DNA from 3 places in the Streptomyces sp. NPDC004752 genome. Region 3 is predicted to be linked to each of the others. Evidence: riboswitches for the same ligand, from Rfam matches in the RefSeq annotation. Region 3 holds a riboswitch; each other region holds the start of a gene.
What was found. Region 3 has a riboswitch for cyclic di-AMP ahead of ACWEKM_RS24000 (M23 family metallopeptidase). Riboswitches for the same ligand answer to the same signal wherever they lie in the genome.
Positions count from the first base shown of each region.

Region 1: it holds a riboswitch for cyclic di-AMP, as region 3 does, so the genes downstream of both, ACWEKM_RS25195 (M23 family metallopeptidase) here and ACWEKM_RS24000 (M23 family metallopeptidase) in region 3, are expected to answer to the same signal.
Region 2: it holds a riboswitch for cyclic di-AMP, as region 3 does, so the genes downstream of both, ACWEKM_RS26075 (NlpC/P60 family protein) here and ACWEKM_RS24000 (M23 family metallopeptidase) in region 3, are expected to answer to the same signal.

Region 1 is NZ_JBSGBN010000063.1:21,819-28,354, forward strand. It holds gene ACWEKM_RS25190 (aldo/keto reductase) at 155-1,099, opposite strand; gene ACWEKM_RS25195 (M23 family metallopeptidase) at 1,239-2,300, opposite strand; cyclic di-AMP (ydaO/yuaA leader) riboswitch at 2,310-2,467, opposite strand; tRNA gene ACWEKM_RS25200 (tRNA-Met) at 2,816-2,889, opposite strand; gene ACWEKM_RS25205 (dihydrofolate reductase family protein) at 3,375-4,505, opposite strand; gene ACWEKM_RS25210 (MarR family winged helix-turn-helix transcriptional regulator) at 4,696-5,211, shown strand; gene ACWEKM_RS25215 (GTP cyclohydrolase II) at 5,405-6,040, shown strand; gene ACWEKM_RS25220 (TlpA family protein disulfide reductase) at 6,252-6,536, opposite strand, start outside.
Region 2 is NZ_JBSGBN010000067.1:28,522-35,057, reverse strand. It holds gene pcrA (DNA helicase PcrA) at 1-524, opposite strand, end outside; cyclic di-AMP (ydaO/yuaA leader) riboswitch at 841-1,012, shown strand; gene ACWEKM_RS26075 (NlpC/P60 family protein) at 1,021-2,250, shown strand; gene ACWEKM_RS26070 (ABC transporter ATP-binding protein) at 3,036-3,833, shown strand; gene ACWEKM_RS26065 (ABC transporter permease) at 3,843-4,604, shown strand; gene ACWEKM_RS26060 (helix-turn-helix domain-containing protein) at 4,623-5,414, shown strand; gene ACWEKM_RS26055 (tellurite resistance/C4-dicarboxylate transporter family protein) at 5,861-6,536, shown strand, end outside.
Region 3 is NZ_JBSGBN010000059.1:4,476-11,011, forward strand. It holds gene ACWEKM_RS23995 (tyrosine-protein phosphatase) at 1-620, opposite strand, end outside; cyclic di-AMP (ydaO/yuaA leader) riboswitch at 1,163-1,320, shown strand; gene ACWEKM_RS24000 (M23 family metallopeptidase) at 1,325-2,290, shown strand; gene ACWEKM_RS24005 (SGNH/GDSL hydrolase family protein) at 2,591-3,376, shown strand; gene ACWEKM_RS24010 (MBL fold metallo-hydrolase) at 3,751-4,935, shown strand; gene ACWEKM_RS24015 (hypothetical protein) at 5,528-5,839, shown strand; gene ACWEKM_RS24020 (aldo/keto reductase) at 5,959-6,536, opposite strand, start outside.

The sequences.
Region 1 (6,536 bases), on a different contig from region 3:
CGCGGCCCGCCACCGGCTCAAGACCCCTTCTCGCCCGGTCGAGAACAAACAACACGCCCCGTTGAAGGCACCGTTGCGGCGGCCTTGATGTTGCAGCCGCCCGCAGGATCCCGCAGGCGTTCTTCTCCCGCCCTCTGACGCTCGCCCTCTGACGTCAGGACGATGCCTGGGTCAGGCGGTTGGTCTCCTCTTCCGTCAGGGTCAGATCGGCCACGGCGAGCAGATCCGGGAGCTGTTCCACCGTTCGGGCCGAGGCGATCGGGGCGACCACCGTCGGCTGGGCCGCGAGCCACGCCAGCGCCACGGTGGAGACGGCGACACCGTGGGCCGTGGCGATCTCGTCCAGGACCGTGAGGACCTGCCGGCCGCGCTCGCTCTCCAGGTGCTTGGCCGCACCCGCGGCCCGCACGCTGTCGACGGTCGTGCCGGGGCGGTACTTGCCCGTCAGGAAACCGGCGGCCAGCGAGTAGTACGGGAGGGCGGCGAGGCCCGCGCGGGCGGCGATGTCCTGGAGCGGACCCTCGTAGGTGTCGCGCGAGACCAGGTTGTAGTGCGGCTGGAGCGCCACGTACCGGGCGAGGCCCTCGCGGTCGGAGAGGTCGAGGGACTCCTGGAGCCGCTCCGCGCCGATGTTGGACGCGGCGATGTACCGCACCTTGCCGGCCCGCACCAGTTCGTCGAGCGCGCCGATGATCTCCTCGACCGGCACCTCCGGCTTGTCGAAGTGCGTGTAGTAGAGGTCGATGTGGTCGGTGCCCAGCCGACGCAGCGAGGCGTCGGCGGCGGCCTTGATGTTGGCGGCGGACAGGCCCGGGAAGTCGGGGTGCTGGCTGACCTTGGTGGCGATCACGACGTCGGAGCGGTTGCCGCGCGCCTTGACCCACTTGCCGATGATCGTCTCCGACTCGCCGCCCTGGTTGCCCTCGACCCACGCCGAGTAGGAGTCGGCGGTGTCGATGAGGTTGCCGCCGGCGGCCGTGTAGGCGTCGAGGACGTCGAAGGACGTCGCCTCGTCGGTGCTCCAGCCGAAGACGTTGCCGCCGAGGGCGAGCGGGAAGACCTCGAGGTCGGAGGGGCCGAGTTTGTGAAAGGAAGTCATACCCACATTCAACAAACGCGGCGGAACACTTGATTCCACCGGCATGCGCAAAGATCCCGTAAACACCTGACCGGCAGGCCCTGACGTCGGGGGGATGCCGCCAGGACCGCCGGGGAACAGGGGATGTGCCGGGGGTGTGTCAGGGGGTGAGGCCCTTGCCGCGCAGCCAGGCCATCGGGTCGATGCCGCCGGACTGGCCGCCGGGGTGGACCTCCAGGTGGAGGTGCGGGCCGGTGACGTTGCCCGTGGCGCCCACGCGGCCGATGACGTCCCCGGTGCTGACCTTCTGCCCGACGCTGACGCTGATCGACGACTGGTGGCAGAACCACAGCTCGGTGCCGTCGTCGAGGGTGAGGACCGTGCGGTAGCCGTAGGAGCCGGCCCAGCCCGCCTCGGTGATCGTGCCGGTGTGGATGGCCTTGACCAGCGTGCCCGTGGGGGCGGCGAAGTCGAGGCCGGTGTGGTAGCCGGAGGACCACATGGAGCCGGCCTGGCCGAAGGTGCTGGTGATCGTGTACGAGGAGGTCGGCAGCGCGTACTGCTTGGCCAGCGCGGCCAGCCGCGCCTCCTCGGCCTTCTTCTTGGCGGCGGCCTCCGCCTTCTCCTTGGCTGCCTCCGCCTTCTCCTTGGCGGCGGCGGCCTGGACCGCGGCCGTCTGCTCCGCCTTGGCCGCCGCGTCGGCGACCTCCTTGTCGGCGGCGGACACGGCCGCGGCGACGGCCTTGGTCTCGGCTTGGCCCTGCTGCTGCTCGGCCTGCGCCATGATGCGGTGGCGCAGCGCCTCGCCGGCGTCGGTGGCGCCGTCGGCGCTGTCGGCCTCGGTCACGCCGACGCCGCTCAGGGCGGTCGGGGAACCCTTGGATTCCGGTGTGTCCGCGCCGTCGCCGAGCAGGGAGCCGACGGAGGGCAGGTCGGGCATGGAGATGGAGACCGGCGGCTTGCCGGTGTTGGCGCTGGCCATGCCGCCCGCGCCGACGGCGGCTATGACGCCGACGCCGAGGACCGTGGAGCTGCGGGCGAGTCCGCCGCCGCGCTGCTTGGCGACGCGGTGCCGGCCGCGTAGCGGGCGGATGGAGTCCTCGGTGGGGTTCCACTCCTCCCAAGGGCCCTCGTCGGTGCGGTAGTTGCCGTAGCCGAAGGTCTCGGTGCCGTACTGGCTCGGCGCGAACGGGGCTTCTGGGGCGGGCCGGTTGGACGCCACTCGGGCGTACTCCTTTCCTTCCTTCGCCTACCGGGTTAGCTGACGGGTTCGGAGCAGGAAGGTCTCCTACGCGCGTATACCGGCCGTGTCTCCACGGCGGCGTCCGCGTGATTCACCCCAAGGTGGTGGTTCCCCGGTTCCCTTGCGGGATTCGGCGCGTGCGCACGGAGCCGCCTCTTGTGACGGCTGGGACGACCGCGCTGCGTTATCGAACGTTAATAGACCCGGCGGGCAGATTCCAAGCCGTTCGGCTTGATCATTAACGCGATCGGGCACGGACCTTCGGCCCAGGACCGGCGAAAACCGGGCGACTTGACCACTCTCACGGGGAAACCCGGGAGGCCCGTGGGGCGTGACGGTGTTTCAGTCGCTATGCGGAGGGCGGTCGTCCGATCACCGGCGGTGACAATGATGTCGGCGAGACAATGATCAGGGCGGCCCGTGTGGCGGAAGACACTCGCGGAAAATACTCAGGGCCGGAATCCATGTACTGGATTCCGGCCCTGAGCCTTCAGTAGCGGGGACAGGATTTGAACCTGCGACCTCTGGGTTATGAGCCCAGCGAGCTACCGAGCTGCTCCACCCCGCGTCGGTGTGCCACCAGTGTACGCCATGTGCGGGATGGCAAGCACACGGGTAACCGTCCGGCGGGCGCGGCCGCTCGGACTGCCCGGCGGGCACGGCCGCTCGGGCCGCCCGGCAGGTGCGGCGCTTGGACCGGTGGACGTCTCCCTCTCGGACCGGGGGCGCGGCGGCTCGGGCCAGCGGGCGCGGTGGCTCGGATCGGCAGGCGCGCCTCTGGGGTCGGCAGGCGGGCCGCTCGGATTGGCGGGCGTCTCCCCCTGGGGATCAGGGGTCAGGGGCCTCCCCCTGGGATCAGGGGGGCACGGCGGCTTGGGCCGGCAGGCACGATCGCTCGGATTGGTAGGCGTCTCCCCCTCGAACCAGGGGGCAGGGCCGCTTGGGCCGACAGGCACGGCCGCTCGGGTCGGCGGACGCGGCGGCTCGCGCCGGCAGGCGGGCATGGTGGCTCGGGTCGGCGGATGTCTCGGCTGAAGGGGCGGGCCCGCTCCTTCAGCCGAGCAGATGGCGGTTCGGTTCCCGGGCCGACGCCTCGTACTCGGGCAGGACGACGACATCGACCCCCGCGGCCGTCAGCAGCCCGCTCCCGTCGGCCCCCGTGACGAACGTGTCCGGCTCCCGCCAGGCCGTGACCACCCGGCGCACCCCCGCTTCCAGGATCAGCCGCGCGCAGGGTGCGGGGCGCGAGGCCCGCCGGGCGCACGGCTCCAGGCTGCTGTAGACCGTGGCCGTGGCGAGCCGCGGATCCGCCGGGTCGATCTTGGCGAGCGCGGCCTCCTCCGCGTGCACCTGGAGGTCGCCCGCCTCCCGCGAGAATCCGCGCGCCAGTTCCGTTCCGTCCGCGGCCACCACGACCGCGCCCACGCTGAACGCCGTCCGTGAAGGCGGGCACTGCGCCGCCAGCCCGCAGGCGATCCGCAGCCAGTGCCGGTCCGCGGCGACGGCCGTCCGGCCGCTTCCGGGGGCGGTCGGCTCGTACCGCATCAGGACCACGTCCTCGATCCGTCGGGTCTCCAGGAGCCGTAGCCGCCCCCGCTGGTACTCCCCCGGCCCGAACAGCCGGGGCGCCCCCGGATCGCCGACGAGCAACGGGGCGACGACGAGCTGGAGTTCGTCGGCGAGGCCCTGCCGGAGCAGTTGCGTGTGGACGGTCCCGCCGCCCTCGACCATCAGACGCCGCACCCCACGCGCCTCGTACAGGTGGGAGAGGAGCGCCGGCCAGTCGAGGCCGGGGCCCAGCGGGACGACGTCGGCCGCGATGCCTGCCCGCCGGGCCCGCTCGGCGCCCGCGTCCGTCGTATAGAGGACCCGCTCGCCGCCGGTGTGCCAGAACCACGCGGCCGGGTCCAGGTCGCCCGAGCCGCTGACGGCGACCTTGAGCGGGTACTCCGGGCGGCCGACGGCGACCCGGGCCGCGCGCCGCTCGGGCGCGTTGACCAGGAGCCGCGGGTTGTCGGCGCGGATCGTGCCCGCCCCGATCAGGATCGCGTCGACGGATGCACGCACCGCGTCGACCCGGTCGAAGTCGGCCGGGCCGGACAGGAGCAGCCGCTCGGGGCCGGTGTCGTCCAGGAAGCCGTCGAGGGAGACGGCGGCGGACAGCAGGACGTACGGGAAGGGCATCGGCGTGCTCCAGCGTGGAGACGGGCGGAATGGGTTAGCTGGTTCGGGGGCCGGTTCGGGCGGGTTTGCCTTGGGTGGGCCTGGTTCAGCGGGCTTGGTTCGGACAGGGCTTGGCTCGGGTGGGCTGGTATGAGCGGGGCTTGGCTTGGGCGGGCTTGGTTCAAGTTTGAAACAAACTTACACTGGTGGCATGACGACCCGCTGGCTCACCCCCGAGGAGCAGCGCGCCTGGCGCGCGTACCTCGCGGCCTCCCTGCTGCTGGAAGACGCGATCGACCGGCAGCTCCAGCAGGACGCCGGCATGCCGCACCTGTACTACTCCATCCTGGCCAACCTCTCCGATGCGCCGGAGCACCGGCTGCGGATGACCGACCTGGCCGAGCAGTCGAAGATCACCCGCAGTCGGCTGACGTACGCGGTGACCCGACTGGAGAAGGACGACCTGGTCCGGCGCGAGGGGTGCCCGTCGGACCGGCGCGGCAGCATCGCCGCGCTGACGGAGGCGGGGTCGGCGGCCCTGGAGCGTACGGCTCCCGGGCACGTCGAGACGGTGCGCGCCGCCGTCTTCGACCACCTCAGCGAGGAGCAGGTGGGGCAGTTGGAGGAGATCTGCACGGCGATCGCGCGGGCGCTCCACGGGGACGGGGCGCGCCCCGCGCCCGAGGACCTGCCCTGGCGGCGACGGTCGGCGCCGTCGTGCCCGTAACCTCGCCCACCCACACCCTCCCCCCTGCCCGTGGCCTCTCCCCGCCCGCAACCTCGCTCGCTTCGCGCCCCTGCCTTCTTCACGGCCCAGACAGAATCCTATTGCTTCAAATTTAAAGCATGGAGTAGGCTCCCCAGCCGTAGATCTGCTTCAAAACTCAAGCAGATGCGTCCATCGGACCCGGAGAACCCGCATGCCCGACACTCCCGTCGCCACACCGCGTGCCCGCGTCCGGGTACCGCTGCGCTTCCACGACGGATACGCCGTCGACGCCGACCTCGTCACCTTCCACGGCCTCGCGGACGGCCAGGAGCACCTCACCGTCGTCCTCGGCGACCCCGGCCCCGTCCCACTGGTGCGGCTGCACTCCGAATGCCTGACCGGCGACGTCTTCGGCTCGGCCCGCTGCGACTGCGGCCCCCAGCTGCGCGAGGCGGTCGAGCGCATCGCCGACCGCGGCGGCGTCCTGCTCTACCTCCGCCAGGAGGGCCGCGGCATCGGCCTCTACAACAAGCTCGACGCGTACGCGCTGCAGGACCAGGGCCTGGACACCTACGAGGCCAACGCCGCGCTCGGCCTGCCCGAGGACGCCCGCGACTACACGGCCGCCGCCCAGATGCTGCGCGCCCTCGGCATCGAGGAGCTGGACCTGCTGTCCAACAACCCCGACAAGGCCGAGCAGTTGCGGACACTGGGCGTCGGCGTCCGTGAGCGGGTGCCGACCGGTGTCTTCACCACCGCCCACAACGTCCGCTATCTGCGGGCGAAGGTGCTGCAGACCCAGCACACCCTGCCGCTCGGTGAACTGACGGAACGTCACGTCGGCTGACTCGGCCCCGCGGTGACGGCAGTGCCGAACAGGCCGGGAGCAGCGACGCGGGCAGCAGGGCGAGGGCGAGGGCGAGCCGGGCCAGGGTGAGCAGGACCGACGCGACGCCGTACGCGAGACGAACCGAAGTCGCTCGGGACCTGAACTCCGCCGGTGTCAACGCCCCTCGGGCGCTGCCTTTGTTTTCAGGCCCGTGTGTGAGCGGCCGCGCTCAAGGCCGGGAAGAGCCGGCGTCGGTCCGGGCTGCGGCGACCAGCGCTGCCAAGCGGTCCTCGTCGATGCCTCCGGCCGTCGTCGCGGCGACCCGGCCGTGCCGGTCGACGACGAACGTGACCGGGAGACCCTGCGTGGTCGTCAGACCCCTGGCCAGGGCGCGGAACCGGTCTCCGGCGGGGTCCAGGATGCTGGGATAGGCCATGTGGAACTCGCGGGCGAAGTCGTGGGCCGCGGCGGAGGAGTCGTCCTCGTTCAGGCCCAGGACGACGACGTCCTGGCT
Region 2 (6,536 bases), on a different contig from region 3:
GAGAAGGACGAGGTGAAGCCGAGGCGCTTGCTTTCGCGGCGCAGGATGCGCACGCACGCGCTGTGGAAGGTCATCACCCACATCGCGTGGGCGCGCGGGCCGACGAGCTGCTCGACGCGCTCCTTCATCTCGCCCGCGGCCTTGTTGGTGAAGGTGATCGCGAGGATCTGCCCCGGGTGCACCTTGCGCTCCGCCAACAGATGGGCGATGCGGTGCGTGAGCACGCGGGTCTTGCCGGAGCCGGCGCCGGCCACGATGAGCAGCGGGGAGCCGGAGTGCACGACGGCGGCACGCTGGTTGTCGTTCAACCCGTGCAGAAGCGCGGCCGGGTCGATGACCGGCCGTGGAGCGCCGTCCCCGTAGTAAGCGTCCCTGTCCGGGGGCAGGTCGAACTTCCCGCCGAACAGATCGTCCGGAACCGGCTCCGGAGCGTGATCGTCCTCGGGCGGCGGCGGGGGCTCCCCCTCCTGCCCACGGGGGGCCTGGAGGTCCGCCAGGAAGCTGTCGTCAAAGAGGCTGCTCATCGCTCTCCGAGTCTAGGCCGCACCACCGACAACCCGCCGCCACCCCGAGAACATGACCCGGTTCCCTCGGCGGGTCCCGCTCCGGCCGCAGGCCGGGCACATGCCGGGCCCAGGCCGACCACATGCCGACCACATGCTGACCACATGCCGGACAAGCCGCTCACCGTGCGGAATCATCCTGTCACTCACACGGAATCCACCATCAGGTCACGAAAATGTATCGGGCATATCACCCATCAACCTTCACAGGCGCCACAGGAGTTGGCTACCGTTCCGGTCAGGTCGTACGACCCCCACCGGCGAACGTCGCCGGGCCGTACGGCCTCCGCCGAGTCCGGCGCGCCTCCCGTGGCGCACGGAGCCGGGGACCCACACCGACTTGGGGTGAATCGGCCCAACTCCCTCGCGGGGAACGGCCGTAGGGCAACCCTTCCGAACCACCCGCCCGAACCCGACAGCTAACTCGGTAGGCGGAAGACGGAAGGAGTCGCCTCCCTTGGCGTCGCATCGCAAGTCGCGCTCCGCGGGTACCCGCGCGGCCGGCATACGTACCGGCATACGCACCCCCGCCCTGGCCACCGCCGCCCTCACCTCCGTGGCCCTGCTCTCCCAGACGGCGTACGCAGCCCCCACTCCCGACGGCGACCGGCCGAGCGTGGAGGAGGTGCAGAAGAAGGTCGACGACCTGTATCGGCAGGCCGAGTCGGCAACCGAGAAGTACAACGCGGCCAAGGAGAAGTCCGGCAAGCAGCGCAAGCGCGTCGACACCCTCCTGGACGATGTCGCCCAGCGTACGGAGCGGCTCAACAAGGCCCGTGAGGAACTGGGCACGTTCGCCGCCGCGCAGTACCGGACCGGGTCCACCACCCCCGACACCGCCACCTTCCTGCTCGCGGACACCCCGCAGGACTACTTCGACCAGACCCAGCTGATGGGCCGGCTGACCTCGCGCCAGAAGACCGCGGTCGACGACTATGTCACCGAGCAGTCGGCGACGATGAAGAAGCGGCGGGAGGCCACGAAGAGCCTGGAGACTCTCACCGAGTCGCAGGACGAGCTGAAGACCGCCAAGACCACCGTCCAGAAGAAGCTCTCCACCGCGCGCCAGTTGCTGTCCGAGCTGACGGCCGAGGAGAAGGCGCGGCTCGCGGAGATCGAGAAGCGCAAGCAGGAGGAGGCCGCGCGGAAGGCGGCCGAGCTGGCCAAGAAGCAGGCGGCACAGGAGGCGGCACAGCAGAAGAGCGACGCGTCGAACTCCACGGACTCGTCATCGTCCTCGTCGTCCACTTCCTCTTCATCGTCGTCTTCGTCTTCATCGTCTTCCTCCTCTTCGTCGTCGTCTTCCTCTTCGTCGTCTTCCTCGTACGCCACCAAGGCCGAGAAGGCGATCGCGTTCGCCCGCGCACAGATCGGCAAGCCGTACGTCTGGGGTGCCACCGGACCCGGCTCCTACGACTGCTCGGGACTCACCCAGGCCGCCTGGAAGGCCGCGGGCGTCACCCTGCCGCGCACCACCTACAGCCAGGTCGAGTCCGGCACCACGGTCTCCCTCGCCAACGCCCAGCCCGGTGACCTGGTCTTCTTCTACGACGACATCAGCCACGTCGGCCTCTACATCGGCAACGGCATGATGATCCACGCCCCGAAGCCGGGCGCCTACGTCCGCACGGAGTCGATCTACTACGCCGGAGATTCGATCATCCACAGCGTGGTACGGCCGGCCTGACCCGGTTGTAGGGCCGCTTTGGATCTGTCGGATTCTCAGCGATCTGTCGTCAACTTGCCGTCTGCGACAGCTCGCTGAGAATCGCTCCGTAGAGTGACTCTCGGCCACTCAGAGTGTCCCGTCCTAGGGAATCGCGGTTCGTCGCACTGATCTGCGAAGACAGTGGAACTTTCAACTCCCGTCGGGTCAGGAGGTGTTGTCAGACGCGGGTCGGTAGGCTCCCAAAAACAGACCTTGAGCAGATTGCGAGCCGCACGGTGATACGAGATCTTTACAATGTCCGGTTACGGTCTGCGGAGGGCACTGTCACACCGCTGACCGACGAGGAAGAGCAGCGCGTCCGGGATGTGTGGTTCAGTGAACTTGGCAACAAGATCGCCGACCAAGGCTGGGTGAGTTTCCCGGCCTACACGCCGGAAGACCGCCGTCGGCTCGTCGATGTCGCGCATCGCCTCACTGCTTACTGGGGACAGCAGGTGTTCGTCGAAGCCGAAGACCAGTGCCGCCTCAGACTCTGCCTCGCCGGATACGAAACGCCGCCGAAGACGTTGCCGGCGAGTTCCTCACGGCCGGACAGCCCCATGACAAGGTCTGCATAAGCCTCTCATTTGAGGGTAATTGTCCTTGGCCAATGAGCTGCCGCCATCGTGCAGTGGCAGGTCAGGAGCCTGCTGGGATGCCGTGGTCGGGGCTGGCTTGACCTTGACGCTGGGTCAACCCTCCATCCTTCCGGCAGGAGCTTCCTCACAGTCGACCGGGAAGCTCCGCGAAGGAGGCAGATGACCATGGTGACCCAATCGATCGCCGGTCCGGCGATTCGCGTGCGGGGTCTGGAGAAGTCGTACGGGAAGCTCGAAGTGCTGCGCGGCGTGGACTTCGACGTGGCGCGGGGCAACATCTTCGCCCTGCTCGGCTCCAACGGGGCGGGCAAGACCACGACCGTGAGGATCCTCGCCACACTCCTGAAGGCCGACGCGGGGACAGCCGGCGTCCATGGCTTCGACGTCGCCATGCAACCGGCGAATGTGCGGGAGTCCATCAGCCTCACCGGGCAGTTCGCGGCCGTCGACGAGATCCTCAGCGGTCGGGAGAACCTCGTACTCGTCGCCAGGCTGCGCCACCTCAAGGACCCGGGCGCGATCGCGGATGACCTGCTGAGGCGTTTCTCACTGACCGACGCCGGCACGCGGAAGGTGTCCACGTATTCGGGTGGGATGCGCCGCCGGCTGGACATCGCGATGAGCCTCATCGGAAATCCGTCGGTGATCTTCCTGGACGAGCCGACGGCCGGGCTCGACCCCGAGGCACGCATCGAGGTGTGGGATGCGGTCAAGGATCTCGCCGGCCATGGAACGACGGTGCTGCTCACCACGCAGTATCTGGACGAGGCCGAGCAGTTGGCCGACCGGATCGCGATCCTCCACCAGGGGCGGATCATCGTGAACGGCACCCTCGCCGAGCTCAAGCAGCTCTTCCCGCCCGCCACCGTCGAGTACGTCGAGAAGCAGCCGACCCTGGAGGAGATCTTCCTCGCAATCATCGGCGGCGACGACAAAAGCGACGCCATCAGGACGAACAGCTAGGGGACAAGGATGACCGCGTACTTCTTCAGCGACACTGCTGTTCTCACGGGGCGGACCCTGCGCCATGTCACGCGCAGCGTGGACACCATCATCACGACCGTCATCACGCCGGTCGCCATGATGCTGATGTTCGTCTATGTGTTCGGCGGCGCGATCGACACGGGGTCGGTTTCGTATGTGAACTACATGCTGCCCGGCATCCTGCTCATCACCATCGCCTCGGGCATCTCCTACACCGCGTACCGGCTGTTCACCGACATGAAAAGCGGGATCTTCGAGCGATTCCAGTCCATGCCGATCGCACGGTCGGGTGTGCTGTGGGCACATGTCTTCACCTCTCTGGTCGCCAACCTGATCTCGCTCGTGATCGTCGTGGGCGTTGCGCTTCTCATGGGCTTCCGCTCAGGGGCAGGAGTGTCGGCCTGGCTCGCCGTCGCCGGCATCCTGCTCTTGTTCACCCTGGCGCTGACCTGGCTCGCCGTGATTCCCGGGCTCTCCGCGTCGTCGGTCGAGGGAGCGGGCGCGTTCGCCTACCCGCTCATCTTTCTGCCGTTCGTCAGCTCGGCGTTCGTGCCGACGAAGACCATGCCCGGCCCGGTGCGCTGGTTCGCCGAGCATCAGCCGGTGACGTCGATCGTCAACACGATCCGCGACCTGTTCGCCCAGCGGCCGATCGGTGACGACATCTGGACCGCCCTCGCCTGGTGCGTCGGCATCCTCGTCGTGGCGTACGTCTTCGCGATGGCCGCCTATCGCCGGAAGATCACCTGACGAGGCAGGCTGAGACCCATGCTCACCATCAGCCGGCTGGCGGCGTACGCCGGGGTGACGGTAAGGGCGGTACGCCACTACCACAAGATCGGGCTGCTGCCCGAGCCCGAGCGCGACCGGTCCGGGTACCGGACCTACGATGCCGCCGCAATCGTACGACTGATCCGGATCCGCACCCTGGCCGATGCCGGCGTGCCGCTGGCCAGGGTGCAGGAACTCCTCGACGCCGGTCCGGAGGAGTTCACCGGCGGCGTCCAGGAGATCGACAAGCATCTGCGCGCCGAGATCCGGCGGCTGCAGGACACCCGCAGCCGACTCGCCCGGCTCGCCGCCGGAGAGCACCTGGCGCTCCCGCAGAGCGTCGTGGACTACATCGACCGGCTGCGCGGTCTCGGCGTCGGGGAGCGGTACATCGAGCTGGAGCGGGATGCCTGGATCATGATCGCCGCGCAGGTGCCGGATCTGATCGACTCCGTGATTGCCAAGAAGCACAAGGAGCTGGACGACCCCGACATGGTGAGGCTCTACAGCTTCTTCACCGGGGAGCCCGACTGGCTGGCCGGCGATCCACGGATCGTCGAGATCGCCGACATCCTGGAGCGCCTGATGATTCGTGCCGTGGAGGCCGGCGAGGCGGGGACCGAAGGCTTCGACGATCGGTTCGTCGCCCTGATGGACTCAACCATGCTTGAGTCCGCACCGGGCGCCGAACTGGTGTTGGCGATTCTGAAGGAGCGTGGCTGGAGGGGCTGGACCCGCATCGAGCGAGTGCCTGCCGACAGGCTCAACACTGAGCTGCCGCCCTCTTGAAGGCAGGTCAGGGTCCTGGTGTGACGTCGTTCGGGGGTGCTCGTGCCGGCTGTCTTGTCGTCTCTCGGGCCACCTCGGCGGACTGACCACCGCCAGGAACCGGACACGGTAATGAACGGCAATGAGAAGAGCACGCGGACAAATCAACGAGATGGGGCGTACGCGCGCGTGCCACGCCGTCGGTGCGCCCGGCGCTGCCTGGTGCCCCGGCAGGCAACGTTTGCCCGTTGAGGAGCGGCGTCGTGGGGGTCCCCCCTGCTCAAGCGGAGCCGAGAGCTTGGGGGAGCGTTCTCTCGGCGTGCCGGGTGCAGGCCCTCGTACTGGACGTACTTGGGCTTGTGCCCGGTGCGGCGAGTGGGGGTGCCCCCTGCTCGAAGAGCTCGGGGGAGCGTGCCGGGCGTCGTGACGGGGCGAACGTTGCCTGTTGGGGCACTAGCATCGGGCGCATGCCCGGCACCTCACCCGTCAGCATCGGGCGCATGCCCGGCTCCTCAGCCGTCCGCGCCTGGTGGGCGCAGCGTCCGCCGGCAGCCGGGGCCGCCGTGATGGCGACCGGCGTCGTCTCGCTGGGTCTGCACCTGGCCGGGTACGAGATCCTGTCCCTGATCGCCCTGGCGCTGAGCTGTGTGGCCTGGCCGACGCTCGCCATGGACTTCGTCACGGGCATGCTCCGCAACCGGGAGCGGTGGCTGGCCGAGGCGAAGACGCCCGGCGCGCTTACCGCCGTGGCCGCGACGACGGTGCTGGGCACCCGTATCTCCGTGCTCGGCCTGCACACCCTCGCCGAGGCGCTGCTCGCCCTGGCCGCCGTGCTCTGGCCGGTGCTGCTGTTCCTCGTCGGACGGAATCTGCGGCCCCGCATGCCCGGGTCGGTGTTCCTGATCTGCGTGGCCACCCAGGGGCTCGCCGTGCTCGGCGCGACCCTGGCCGCCGCGGAGGCGACGGCGTGGCTCGCGCAGACGGCGCTGGTGCTGTTCTGGCTGGGGCTGGCGCTCTATCCGGTCGCGCTGGCCCGGTTCGACGCCCGGCAGCTGCTCAAGGGGGCCGGGGACCACTGGATCCTGGCCGGCGCGCTCGCCATCTCGGCGCTGGCGGGGGCGAGGCTGATCGCCGCCGACAGCC
Region 3 (6,536 bases):
GCGGTGTCCGCGCTGCCGCTGCGGCGCACCCGGTAGCGGCGGTGCTTGGCGTTCGACTCCAGATAGTCGGTCAGGATCGCCTCGCGTTCCACGCCCAGGGCGAGCAGCGTCACGGCAATGGACAGGCCCGCGCGGTCCTTGCCCGCCGCGCAGTGCATCAGGGCTGGGACGCTGTCCTCGGCCAGCGCGTGCAGCACCCGGGAGTGCTCGGCGGTGCGCTCCGCGATGATCGAGCGGTACGAGACGACCATCCGGTTCGCGGCCTTGCCGTCGCCGAGGAGCTGCCGCAGTTGGCCGATGTCGCCGTCGCGGACCATCGTCCAGAACTCGGCGCCGTCCGCCGGGTCGGTCAGCGGCAGATTGACGTTGCGCACGCCGGGCAGTTCGACGTCCGGACCCTCCAGCTTCTGGTCGGCCGCGTTGCGGAAGTCGAAGATCGTGTGCAGGCCCAGGGAGGAGAGGAACGCGGCGTCGGTCTCGGTCGCGTGCGCCAGGTGGCCGCTGCGGAACAGCACCCCGCGGCGCACCCGCCGACCGTCCGCGGTCGGCAGTCCGCCCACGTCACGGAAGTTGCGCACACCGGCCAGTTCGGGTTCGGTCGACGGGACCTGCTGCGTCACGGAGGCTCCTCGCGGTCGGACCCCGCGACGCGGTTCGCCGGCGGGCATGTCGTCGACCCTACGACATGGTTTTCCCATGGCGACGAGTTGTCCACAGGCGTTGCCACCAAGGCCCGCCGCCCTTGACGATGCGGAGACGTGAGCGAGTCTGTGGGCAGTTGTGAGGAGCGCGGTGCAGTACCCGCGCGGGGACGAGGCCGTGGTTGCGTACCGGGCTCCGCGGTGGCCTGGATGTGACGGTTCTTCTACTGTGTCGCGTCCAGCCCTTCTGTCGGAGTTGCCCGCTTATGTGGTGAGGGGCGTGAGGAGCGTCATACCTGTGACGGTGCGTTGTCCGTCATGTTCACGTAATACGCCTTCTCCTCGCGGGAATTGAGCAGGCACACCACATCCAAATGCACGGACGGTGACCGGGAATTCCGGCAACGGATCAAGTAAAAAGCGCACCAAGTGAAGCGGCTCCTTGTCCGTTTGCATCCTGCTCCCTTACGTTCGCCACCCATCCGGACGGACCGCCGAATCCTGCCGCCGCCCGGATCCCGGACACCCACCCACCCGTGCCCGGCAGGAGCGGGGGACCCACCAGGCGCGACTGCCTGTCCCGGTCTCCGGGACGGCTAGGGGTGAAGCCGCGCTGCGCGCGGCCGGGCAACTCCAGCCCGAACCCGACAGCTCACCTCGTAGGCGCCGGAGAGGAATTCGCCATGCCCGCGAAGGGTAAGCACCGTCGTCCCAAGTCCCAGCGACTCACCCGCCGCATCGCCGCCGTCGGAACGGGTGGTGCCGCGCTGGCCCTGCCGTTCATCGGCGCCGCCGGGGCGCACGCCGCCACCCCCGAGACGGCGCCCGGCGCCGCCGCGCAGCAGCCCGTGCGGTCCGTGGCCGGCGTCGCCGAGAAGAAGACGGCCGCCGAGGACTCCGGCACCCGGACATACTCGGTGCGGCCGGGCGACTGGCTCGCCAAGATCGCCGAGGAGCAGCACATCGGCGGCGGTTGGCAGCGGATCTACCAGGACAACCGCGAGGCCATCGGCGGCAACCCGTCGCTGATCCACCCGGGCCTGAAGCTCACGCTCGGCGAGCGGGCCGTGGCGGGGAGCGGCTCCTCGTCCGTCGAGCCCTCGTCCGCGAAGTCGTCGTTCGCCGAGTCCCTACAGTCGCCATCGGTGCCGTCGCCGTCGCCGTCGTCGGACATGTCGACCGAGAGCGCTCCGGTCGCCCAGCACACCGACGCCGCCAACGCCGCCGACACGGCCGCCTCCACCGGCTACGGCCTGCCGGTCGACGGCGCCCGCATCGGGACCCCCTACCGCGCGGCAGGCAGCATGTGGTCCAGCGGCTACCACACCGGTGTCGACTTCGTCGTCCCGACCGGCACCGCGCTCAAGGCGGTCGGCGCGGGCACGGTCGTCTCCGCGGGCTGGGGCGGCGCCTACGGCAACCAGGTGGTCGTCAAGCTCGACGACGGCCACTACGCGCAGTACGCCCATCTGTCGCAGCTGTCCGTCTCGGCCGGCCAGACCGTGACCCCGGGCCAGCAGGTCGGCCTGTCCGGCGCGACCGGCAATGTGACGGGCCCGCACCTGCACTTCGAGATCCGCACCACGCCGAACTACGGCTCGGACGTGGACCCGCTCGCCTATCTCCGCTCGCACGGCGTCACCGTCTGACGACCACGGCGCCCCCCTGCACACCCGAAGGCCGGACCCCGATCCCCGGGCCCGGCCTTCGGCATACCCGCGGCGTATGCGTCCGGCGGGTCCGCCAGGGGGCTCGTCGGCGGGTCCGTCGGCGGGTCCGGTAACTCACCGGCCAACACCCGTGCTCTGTGGCCTATTCCCACATCGGGAAACTCTTCGAGAGTGTCCTATCTCACCGTTCGTCAATCCCTTCCTACGATCGCGTAGGTCACATCGGAAGGGGAATCATGGCCCGACGTGGCAGACGATTCGAAGAGTGACAACACAGCTGTGATCGGGTCGTACGTGGCGGTGGGGGACAGCTTCACCGAGGGCGTCGGCGACCCCGGCCCCGACGGGGCGTTCGTCGGCTGGGCCGACCGGTTCGCGGTCCTGCTCGCGGACCGCCGGCCCGAGGACGACTTCCGGTACACCAATCTCGCCGTGCGCGGGAGGCTGCTCGACCAGATCGTGGCCGAGCAGATCCCGCGGGCGGTCGAACTGGCGCCGGATCTCGTCTCCTTCTGCGCGGGCGGCAATGACATCCTCCGTCCCGGCACCGACCCGGACGAGGTGGCGGAGCGCTTCGAGCGGGCCGTGGCCAAGCTCACCTCGGCGGTCGGCACCGTGCTGGTGACGACCGGCTTCGACACCCGTGGTGTGCCCGTGCTCAAGCATCTGCGCGGCAGGATCGCCACCTACAACGGGCATGTCCGGGCCATCGCCGACCAGTACGGCTGCCCTGTGCTCGACCTGTGGTCCCTGAAGGCCGTGCAGGACCGCCGGGCCTGGGACGACGACCGGATCCACCTCTCGCCCGAGGGGCACACGCGCGTAGCGCTGCGGGCCGGTCAGGCCCTCGGCGTCGGGGTTCCGGCCGACCCGGAACAGCCCTGGCCGCCGCTCCCGTCCCGCGGCACCCTCGAAGTGCGCCGCGACGACGTCCACTGGGCCCGTGAGTACCTGGTCCCGTGGATCGGCCGCCGACTGCGCGGCGAGTCCTCGGGCGACCATGTGACGGCCAAGGGCGCGCTCTCCCCGGACGACATCAGGACGCGCATCGCATCCGTGGCCTGAACCGTCGGGGCGGGCCCACACCGAATCCCGCCCCGGCGCGCCGACCGCTCAGCGCAGCCGTGCCGTCAACGTCCCCCGGTCCAGGACCAGTTCGCGGGTGAGTGCCTCGTCAACGCCGGTGGTCCGGCGGCTGTCGACGTACGGCCGCACGGCCCGCGGCCGGCACACGAGGAAGCCGCCTCTCGAGGGCGCAGCGCAGGGCGTGTACTGGGGGAGGGGGCACCGGGGCCTTCTCGCGACGGTCACCGCATCATCACCTGCTGAGCCGTCGGTCAGCGTCAGTCAGTGCGAGTCGGTGTCGGCCGGTGTCGGCCCCGGACTGTCGGAGGGGCCGACCATAATGGAGGACTCCACCGACTCCACCAGGAGGTATCGTGTCCGGTTCGCGTTCCTTGAGCTCCGGGCTCCGCGCGTTGCAGCCCGCGGCCTTCGGCGCCGACCCGGGAGGTGACCGCCTGGCGCGCATCCGTAACTCGCCCCACTTCAAGGACGGCGTCTTCCAGAACCCCGGGGGCCCCGCCCGGACCCGGCCCTCCGGTTCGACGCTGGACTTCGCGAAGGCATTCTTCGACCGGGACCAGCGGCCCCGCCGTGCCCCGCGGGGCACGGTCCCGGTGCACGCCACGACCCTCGCCGACCTGTCCCGGCCGCCCGCCACCGGGCTCCGGCTGACCTGGATGGGCCACTCCAGCGTGCTCGCGGAGATCGACGGGCACCGGGTGCTCTTCGATCCGGTCTGGGGCGAGCGCTGCTCCCCGTTCGCGTTCGCCGGGCCGAAGCGGCTGCACCCCGTGCCGCTGCCGCTCGCCGCGCTCGGCCCCGTCGACGTCGTGGTCATCTCGCACGACCACTACGACCACCTGGACCTGCCCACGATCAAGGCGCTGGCCGGTACGGACACCCTGTTCGCGGTGCCCCTCGGCGTCGGCGCCCACCTTGAGCACTGGGGCGTGTCGGCCGACCGGCTGCGGGAGCTGGACTGGCACGAGTCGACGCGGGTCGGCGGACTCACCCTCACCGCCACCCCCGCCCGGCACTTCTGCGGTCGCGGCCTGCGCAACACCCAGCACACCCTCTGGGCGTCCTGGGCCGTCGCGGGCGACCGGCACCGGATCTACCACAGCGGCGACACGGGCTACTTCGAGGGCTTCAAGGACATAGGAGCCGAGCACGGCCCGTTCGACGCCACGATGATCCAGATCGGCGCCTACAGCGAGTTCTGGCCCGACATCCACATGACCCCCGAGGAGGGCGTGCGCGCTCACCTCGATCTCCAGGGCGGCCGGGCGCACGGAGCGCTGCTGCCCATCCACTGGGGCACCTTCAACCTGGCGACGCACGCCTGGGCCGAACCGGGGGAGTGGACGAAGGCCGCAGCCGATGCAGTCGGACAGCCAGTCGCCGTCCCGGTTCCGGGCCAGCCCTTCGAGCCCGCCGGGGACCTCCCCGCGCGTCCATGGTGGCGGGATGTGTCCCTGCCGTTGAACCGCAAGTGGCCCGTTCCGGAGATCACCCAGGAGGCGTCTCGTGACGACCTCGACCTCGTGGGCGAGAGCTGACCGTGGATGAGCTGTGGCGCGTGACGGAAGTCCTTGCAGCCATGTGGGAGGCCGAGCGCGAGCAGAGCCTACGAGCTGTCGACGGGCCGCCGCGTCGGCTGAGTCAGGAACGAGCGTCGGAGTTCCGCCCGTTGCCCTCCGCCGGCCGTAGGGGCGCGAGTGTGCGAGTGACCGTGAAAGGCGCGTAGCGCCGCGGCGGAGAGAATCGTGCCGCGTCAGGTCGGCCACTCTCCTGACGAAAGAGAACCACCAGTAGGTTCCTGGTCTGCTGGTGGTACAGCGCAAGCAGCTCGCTGACCTGCGAATATGGCAGCCGCGGGGACCTGCCGGGACTGCTGGCCCGGGAATGGTCCGGATCTTGACTGATGCAGACCTTGGGACTGCGGTTCTGTTGGATTGGCCGTAGCCGCCCGCTCCGAGCTGACGGCCCCACCTGGCACAGGTTGTAGAAGGTGTCCAGGCGGGGCCGAACCAGTCCGTAGCAGGCACACAGCTACGACCGTGCCTCGCCGCCTTCCCCGACCTTGGTGACCAGCTGATCGGCTCGCTCGGCGGGGGCAAGGACCGGCGCGGGCACGTCGTCGCCCTGATCATGCTCCAGCCCCTGTCCCACTGGGACGCCCCCGATGGTCTGCTGGGCAGCTACGGCCTGGTCATCGTGGACGAGTGCCACGCCGTGGGGGCGCCGGGCGCCGAAGCCGCGATTCGCAGCGCGAAAGCCGGACGCTGGATCGGCCTGTCCGCGCCCCCCTACCGGGTGGACCAGATGGACGCGGTGATCACGATGCAGTGCGGACCGGTCCGCCACGAGATCGAGGACGCCGGCATTTTCGCCAAGCACTTCGTCGTGCACCCCACCACTTCACCACCGACGAGCCGGGCAGGGACCCGGCCGCCGCAGTGATGAGCAGCTTACGGAACATTGTTTCCCCCGCTTGTTCTCGAATTGACGCCAGGAAACGGCGTCGAGCTGAAGCGTCAGTACCTCTTCCCGTCAGGGGAATTCACGCGCGCGGCGGTGTATCAGCGGCCGTTCATATGCATGACGCTTTCTGGATAGCGCGTCCCGGCGACTGCCGTTGCCGGCAGCGCCTCGTCCAGGCGCCGCATCGTCTGGGCGTCGAGTTCCAGCTGAGCAGCAGCCAGATTCTCGGTCAGCGTGACGCGCCGTTTCGTGCCGGGGATCGGCACGATGTCCTCGCCCTTGTGCAGCAGCCAGGCGAGGGAGACTTGGGCGGGCGTGGCCGACAGTTCGCGGGCGATCTCGCGTACCACGTCGGCGGCGGCCGTGTTGGTGTCGAAGTTGGTCCCCTGAAAGCGCGGGTCGTACTTACGGTAGTCGCTGTCCGGGTAGTCCTCCGCACGCATCGCTGATCCGGTCAGGAAACCCCGGCCCAGCGGGGAGTAGGCAACGAGCCCGATGCCGAGTTCACGGATCGTGGGAAGAATCTCCTGCTCCAAGTGGCGTTCCCACAGGGAGTATTCGGTTTGCAGCACGGCCACAGGGCAGACCTTGTGGGCTCGTGCGATGGTCCCGGCGCCGGCCTCGGAGAGCCCGAAGTGGGCCACCTTCCCCGCCGCGATGAGGTCACCGACGGTAC